Linked DNA regions of Streptomyces venezuelae ATCC 10712. Each later gene encodes a partner of the first gene's protein in a complex. Links are inferred from orthologs where the notes say so. Each region holds a gene or a part of one and is shown in the gene's direction. Other genes may lie near its edges.

Evidence for each region.
Region 2: the proteins of uvrB (region 1) and pcrA are in contact, whole or in part, in a crystal structure (PDB 7EGT), measured with the Thermus thermophilus proteins. The link is inferred for Streptomyces venezuelae ATCC 10712 from one-to-one orthologs. Residues at the interface, in WP_096411307.1 of Thermus thermophilus: Glu23, Leu25, Arg26, Asp27, Gly28, Glu29, Arg30, Phe31, Arg55, Glu326, Asp327, Phe328, Glu379, Ser382, Gln383, His398, Gly400, Arg401; in WP_096412145.1 of Thermus thermophilus: His654, Arg656, Phe657, Gln666, Asp668, Glu669, Lys680, Arg681, Leu682, Ser683, Lys685, Tyr686, Ala687.

Annotation. Positions count from the first base shown.
Region 1 is NZ_CP029197.1:1,789,685-1,792,990, reverse strand. What follows is about bases 31-3,024. They hold uvrB (excinuclease ABC subunit UvrB), read left to right. Parts: upstream 31-459; coding sequence 460-2,589; downstream 2,590-3,024. Other genes in these bases: DEJ43_RS07905 (TerD family protein), read left to right, coding at 2,732-3,024; DEJ43_RS07915 (MHYT domain-containing protein), read left to right, coding at 31-397. Also shown: more of DEJ43_RS07915, read left to right, coding at 1-30; more of DEJ43_RS07905, read left to right, coding at 3,025-3,306. UniProt on the Escherichia coli protein: The UvrABC repair system catalyzes the recognition and processing of DNA lesions. A damage recognition complex composed of 2 UvrA and 2 UvrB subunits scans DNA for abnormalities.
Region 2 is NZ_CP029197.1:4,821,434-4,824,829, forward strand. The notes cover bases 239-3,322. They hold pcrA (DNA helicase PcrA), read left to right. Parts: upstream 239-597; coding sequence 598-3,048; downstream 3,049-3,322. Other genes in these bases: DEJ43_RS22415 (hypothetical protein), read left to right, coding at 239-486; DEJ43_RS22425 (M23 family metallopeptidase), read right to left, coding at 3,122-3,322. Also shown: more of DEJ43_RS22415, read left to right, coding at 133-238; more of DEJ43_RS22425, read right to left, coding at 3,323-3,396. UniProt on the Escherichia coli protein: A helicase with DNA-dependent ATPase activity. Unwinds DNA duplexes with 3'-5' polarity. Translocates on single-stranded DNA with 3'-5' polarity. Initiates unwinding more efficiently from a nicked substrate than double-stranded DNA.

The DNA of each region.
Region 1 (3,306 bases):
CTCCGTCCATGGATTTCTGGCCAGTCTCGGCGCCAGCCTGGTGATGGGCGTCGCCGTCAGTGGTATGCACTACACCGCCATGGCGGCGGTCAGCGTCCATCTGCACGGCGGGGGCCCCGCCACCGCCACCGGGGGCACCGCCTCACCGCTGCTGCCGATGCTGATCGGCCCGGCGGTCTTCCTCATCCTGGCCGCCGTCGTCGTCATGTTCGACCCGCTGCTCGTGATGGGGGACCCGGACTGGCAGGCGACGGCCCGGGCGCCGTACCGCCCCGGTGTGCCCGCCCCGCGTCACGTCCCGTCCTACGGGGAGCCCGCGAACTGGACGGCCCGCCCCGCGGGCCGGGCCGCTCGCAGGGGCGTCCCGCGGGCCGGCCACCGCTCCCAGGACTGGTGACCGGGGCCCTCGCGGGGGCCGATCACCGCCCGACTGTCAGTGCCGGGTCGTACGGTGGTTGCATGCGGCCCGTTTCCAAGATCGAACGTTCGGTGGCGCCCTTCGAGGTCGTCAGTGAGTACAAGCCCAGCGGCGACCAGCCGGCGGCCATCGCCGACCTGGAGCGGCGCATCCGCGCGGGCGAGAAGGACGTCGTGCTCCTCGGTGCCACCGGCACCGGAAAGTCGGCCACCACCGCGTGGATGATCGAGAAGCTCCAGCGCCCCACCCTGGTGATGGCGCCGAACAAGACGCTGGCGGCCCAGCTGGCGAACGAGTTCCGCGAGCTCCTCCCGAACAACGCGGTGGAGTACTTCGTCTCGTACTACGACTACTACCAGCCCGAGGCGTACGTGCCGCAGTCGGACACGTACATCGAGAAGGACTCCTCGATCAACGAGGAGGTGGAGCGGCTCCGCCACTCCGCGACGAACTCCCTGCTCACCCGCAGGGACGTCGTCGTGGTCGCCTCCGTCTCCTGCATCTACGGCCTCGGCACGCCCCAGGAGTACGTGGACCGGATGGTCCCGCTCAAGGTCGGCGAGGAGGTCGACCGCGACCAGCTGCTGCGCCGCTTCGTCGACATCCAGTACACGCGCAACGACCTCGCGTTCACCCGCGGCACCTTCCGCGTCCGCGGCGACACCATCGAGATCTTCCCGGTGTACGAGGAGCTCGCCGTCCGCATCGAGATGTTCGGCGACGAGATCGAGGCCCTCTCCACCCTCCACCCGCTCACCGGCGAGGTCATCAGCGAGGACCGCGAGCTGTACGTGTTCCCCGCCAGCCACTACGTCGCGGGCCCCGAGCGCATGGAGCGCGCGGTCAACGACATCGAGCGCGAGCTGGAGGGCCGCCTCGCCGAACTCGACAAGCAGGGCAAGCACCTGGAGTCCCAGCGCCTGCGCATGCGCACCACGTACGACATCGAGATGATGCGCCAGATCGGCTCCTGCTCCGGCATCGAGAACTACTCGATGCACTTCGACGGCCGCGAGCCCGGCTCCGCGCCCAACACCCTCCTCGACTACTTCCCCGAGGACTTCCTCCTCGTCATCGACGAGTCGCACGTCACCGTGCCGCAGATCGGCGCCATGTACGAGGGCGACGCCTCCCGCAAGCGGACCCTGGTCGACCACGGCTTCCGGCTCCCGTCCGCCCTCGACAACCGCCCGCTGAAGTGGGAGGAGTTCCAGGAGCGCATCGGCCAGACCGTCTACCTCTCGGCCACCCCCGGGACGTACGAGCTGTCGCGCGGCGACGGCTTCGTCGAGCAGATCATCCGCCCGACCGGCCTGGTCGACCCCGAGGTCGTCGTCAAGCCCACCGAGGGCCAGATCGACGACCTGGTCCACGAGATCAGGCTGCGCACGGAGCGGGACGAGCGGGTCCTCGTCACCACCCTCACCAAGAAGATGGCCGAGGACCTCACGGACTACTTCCTCGAGCTCGGCATCCAGGTGCGCTACCTCCACAGCGACGTCGACACCCTGCGCCGGATCGAGCTCCTCCGCGAGCTGCGCGCCGGAGAGTACGACGTCCTCGTCGGCATCAACCTCCTCCGCGAGGGCCTCGACCTCCCCGAGGTCTCCCTCGTCGCCATCCTCGACGCCGACAAGCAGGGCTTCCTGCGCTCCGGCACCTCCCTGATCCAGACCATCGGCCGCGCCGCGCGCAACGTCTCGGGCCAGGTCCACATGTACGCCGACCGGATCACCCCGGCGATGGAGCAGGCCATCGACGAGACCAACCGGCGCCGCGAGAAGCAGATCGCGTACAACACCGAGCACGGCATCGACCCGCAGCCGCTCCGCAAGAAGATCAACGACATCGTCGCGACCATCGCGCGCGAGGAGATCGACACCGAGGAGCTGCTCGGCACCGGCTACCGCCAGGGCAAGGAGGGCAAGGGCACCAAGGCCCCCGTCCCCTCGCTCGCCGCGCACGGCGTCAAGGGCAAGGGCAAGGCCGGCTCCACCGTCGAGCTCGGCGACCGGCCCGCCACCGAACTGGCCGCGATCATCGAGGAGATGACCGACCGGATGCGCGCCGCCGCCGCCGAGCTGCAGTTCGAGGTCGCCGCCCGGCTCCGCGACGAAGTGGGGGAGCTGAAGAAGGAGTTGCGCCAGATGAAGGAGGCGGGACTCGCCTGACCGGACGCGGTCCGGTGTGTTGCAAGACCGACACAAAACCGGACCGCACCTCCGCGGTGTCGGTGGCGCTGCGTAGGGTGCTGGACAACCGCACGCACCGGGACACCGGACGCGGGGGAACGTCAACGAGAGGGGCAGACGCGTGTCGGTCAACATGACCAAGGGCCAGGCCATCAGCCTGGAGAAGCGGGGCGGGGGCAGCCTCACGCAGGTGCGGATGGGTCTCGGCTGGCAGGCCGCGCCGCGCCGTGGTCTCTTCGGTTCGCGCACCCGGGAGATCGACCTGGACGCCTCGGCCGTCCTGTTCGCCGAGAAGCAGCCGGTCGACGTGGTCTTCTTCCGTCACCTGGTCAGCGACGACGGCTCGGTCAAGCACACCGGTGACAACCTCGTGGGCGGCGCCGGGCAGGGCGGTGACGACGAGGCGATCCTCGTCGACCTGGAGCGCGTCCCGGTCCACATCGACCAGATCGTCTTCACGGTGAACTCGTTCACCGGCCAGACGTTCCAGGAGGTGCAGAACGCGTTCTGCCGGATCGTCGACGAGACGAACGGTCAGGAGCTCGCGCGCTACACCCTCGACGGTGGTGGCAGCTACACCGCGCAGATCATGGCGAAGGTGCACCGGGCCGGCTCCGGCTGGCAGATGACGGCCCTGGGCAACCCGGCCAACGGCCGCACCTTCCAGGACCTGATGCCCGCGATCCTGCCGCACCT
Region 2 (3,396 bases), 3.0 Mb from region 1 along the record:
GACGATCGGGGACCGTTGTCTTTCGCGTGGGGTGACGGGCCGGGGGACATTCCGGCGGACGGCCGACCGAAGCGCGGGAGCGGGCGGACCCGGCCGAACGCGGGTGCCAAGGCCCCCGTTAGGCTCCGCCCCATGGACGTACTCATCAATGTCTTCGTCGCCCTGCACGTCATCGGTATCGCCTCCCTGCTGGGTGGATTCCTGACCCAGATGAAGGCGATGGGTGCCGGTACGGCCCGCTTCAGCCCCGCGATGCTGCACGGCGCGCTGACCATGCTGGTCACCGGCGTCGCGCTCGTCGGCCTGAACCAGGCGGACGACCAGACCGTCAACAACCTCAAGATCGGCATCAAGCTCGCGATCCTCGTCGTCATCCTCGGTCTCGTCTACGTCAAGCGCGACGAGGAGCGGGTCGACAAGGGCCTCTTCGCCGCCGTCGGCGGTCTGACCACGGCGAACATCTTCATCGCGACCCTCTGGACCTGAGCCGCCCGCCCGGCGGGCGCGGGCCGGTGTGACCCGTTCCGCACGCTGTGAGCAAGCCGGGTCCCGAAGCCGGGCCCGGATGTCGGTGGGGCGTCCTAGACTCGTGAGGCGATGAGCAGCCTCTTTGACGACAGCTTCCTGGCCGGCCTCCAGAACCACTCCTCGGAGGAGCCCCCGCCCCACCCCGAGGACGACGAGCACGGCGCCCCGGCCGTGGAGGACGTCCCGCACGACCTCTTCGGGGAGCACTTCGACGTGCCCCCGCCCGCCCGGGAGGCGTACTACCGCGACGGGGCCCACCGCCCCGCCGTGGACCCCGCCGCGCTCCTCGAGGGGCTGAACGAGCAGCAGCGCGCGGCCGTCGTCCACACCGACACCCCGCTGCTCATCGTCGCGGGCGCCGGCTCCGGCAAGACCCGGGTGCTCACCCACCGCATCGCCCATCTCCTCGGCACGCGGCACGTGCACCCCGGCCAGATACTGGCGATCACCTTCACGAACAAGGCCGCCGGCGAGATGAAGGAGCGCGTCGAGCAGCTCGTCGGCCCGCGGGCCAACGCGATGTGGGTGATGACCTTCCACAGCGCCTGCGTCCGCATCCTGCGCCGCGAGTCGAAGAAGCTCGGCTTCACCTCGTCCTTCTCGATCTACGACGCGGCCGACTCCAAGCGGCTGATGTCCCTGGTCTGCCGTGACCTGGACCTCGACCCGAAGAAGTTCCCGCCGAAGTCCTTCAGCGCCAAGATCTCGAACCTGAAGAACGAGCTGATCGACGAGGAGTCCTTCGCCGACCAGGCCGTCGACGGCTTCGAGAAGACGCTCGCCGAGGCGTACCGGATGTACCAGGCGCGGCTGCGCGAGGCCAACGCCCTGGACTTCGACGACATCATCATGACGACGGTCCACCTGCTCCAGGCGTTCCCCGACGTCGCCGAGCACTACCGCCGCCGCTTCCGCCACGTCCTCGTCGACGAGTACCAGGACACCAACCACGCCCAGTACACCCTCGTCCGGGAGCTCGTCGGCACCGGCTACGAGGACCTCGGCCCGGCCGAGCTGTGCGTCGTCGGTGACGCCGACCAGTCGATCTACGCCTTCCGCGGCGCGACCATCCGCAACATCCTCCAGTTCGAGGAGGACTACCCGGACGCGACGACGATCCTCCTGGAGCAGAACTACCGCTCCACGCAGACGATCCTCTCCGCCGCGAACGCCGTCATCGAGCGCAACGAGTCCCGCCGCCCCAAGAACCTGTGGACGAACGCGGGCGCGGGCTCGCAGATCACCGGCTACGTCGCGGACACCGAGCACGACGAGGCGCAGTTCGTCGCCGACGAGATCGACCGGCTCACCGACGCGGGCGAGGCCAAGGCCGGGGACGTCGCCGTCTTCTACCGGACCAACGCCCAGTCCCGCGTCTTCGAAGAGATCTTCATCCGCGTCGGACTGCCCTACAAGGTCGTCGGCGGCGTGCGCTTCTACGAGCGCAAGGAGGTCCGGGACGTCCTCGCGTACCTGCGCGTCCTCGCCAACCCCGAGGACAACGTCCCGCTCCGCCGCATCCTCAACGTCCCCAAGCGGGGCATCGGCGAGCGCGCCGAGGCCATGATCGACGCCCTCTCGCTGCGCGAGAAGATCACCTTCCCGCAGGCCCTCAAGCGGGTCGACGAGGCGTACGGCATGGCCGCGCGCTCGGCGAACGCCGTGAAGCGCTTCAACGCGCTGATGGACGAGCTGCGCACCGTCGTCGAGTCCGGCGCCGGGCCCGCCGTCGTCCTGGAGGCCGTCCTGGAGCGCACGGGCTATCTGGCCGAGCTCCAGGCCTCGACCGACCCGCAGGACGAGACCCGGATCGAGAACCTCCAGGAACTCGCCGCCGTGGCCCTGGAGTTCGAGCAGGAGCGGGGCGAGGAGCCCGCCACCCTCGCCGAGTTCCTGGAGAAGGTCGCGCTCGTCGCCGACTCGGACCAGATCCCGGACGAGGACGAGGAGGGCCGTGGCGTCATCACGCTGATGACCCTGCACACCGCCAAGGGCCTCGAGTTCCCCGTCGTGTTCCTGACCGGCATGGAGGACGGCGTCTTCCCGCACATGCGGGCCCTCGGTCAGGCGAAGGAGCTGGAGGAGGAGCGGCGCCTCGCGTACGTGGGCATCACGCGCGCCCGCGAGCGGCTCTACCTGACGCGTTCGTCGATGCGCAGCGCCTGGGGCCAGCCCTCGTACAACCCGGCCTCGCGTTTCCTGGAGGAGATCCCGCCCGCGTACCTGGAGTGGAAGCGGACCGGTCCGATGGTGAAGCCCGCCGGGCCGACCTCGGGGATCACCTCCTCGCTCTCGTCCTCCCGCTCGCGCTCCGGCCCCTCGGGCTTCGCGACCCGGCGTGCCGGGGAGAAGCCGGTGATCTCGCTCCAGGTCGGCGACCGGGTCACGCACGACCAGTTCGGGCTCGGCACGGTCATGACGGTGACCGGCGCGGGTGCGGACGCCCAGGCGACGATCGACTTCGGCGACGAGAAGCCGAAGCGGCTGCTGCTGCGGTACGCGCCGGTCGAGAAGCTGTAGCGGCACGGACGGCGTACGCGAGCGGGCCCCGGCTTCTTCGGCCGGGGCCCGCTCGCGTACGTGAAGGGCGAGGTCAGCTGGTGGGGTCGAGCCCGTGGCTGCGCAGCCAGGCCAGCGGGTCGATCGCGTAGCCGCCGCCCGGCCGGACCTCGAAGTGGAGGTGCGGGCCGGTGGAGTTGCCGGTGTCGCCGGAGTACGCGATGACGTCGCCGGCCTTCACCTGGCCGGAGCGGATCTTGGCGCTGCTGAGGTGGCAGTACCAGGTCTCGGTGCCGTCGGGGGCGGTCACGATGACCATGTTGCCGTAGGCGCTGTTGATCTGGGTGCGGACGGTGCCGTCGGTCGCGG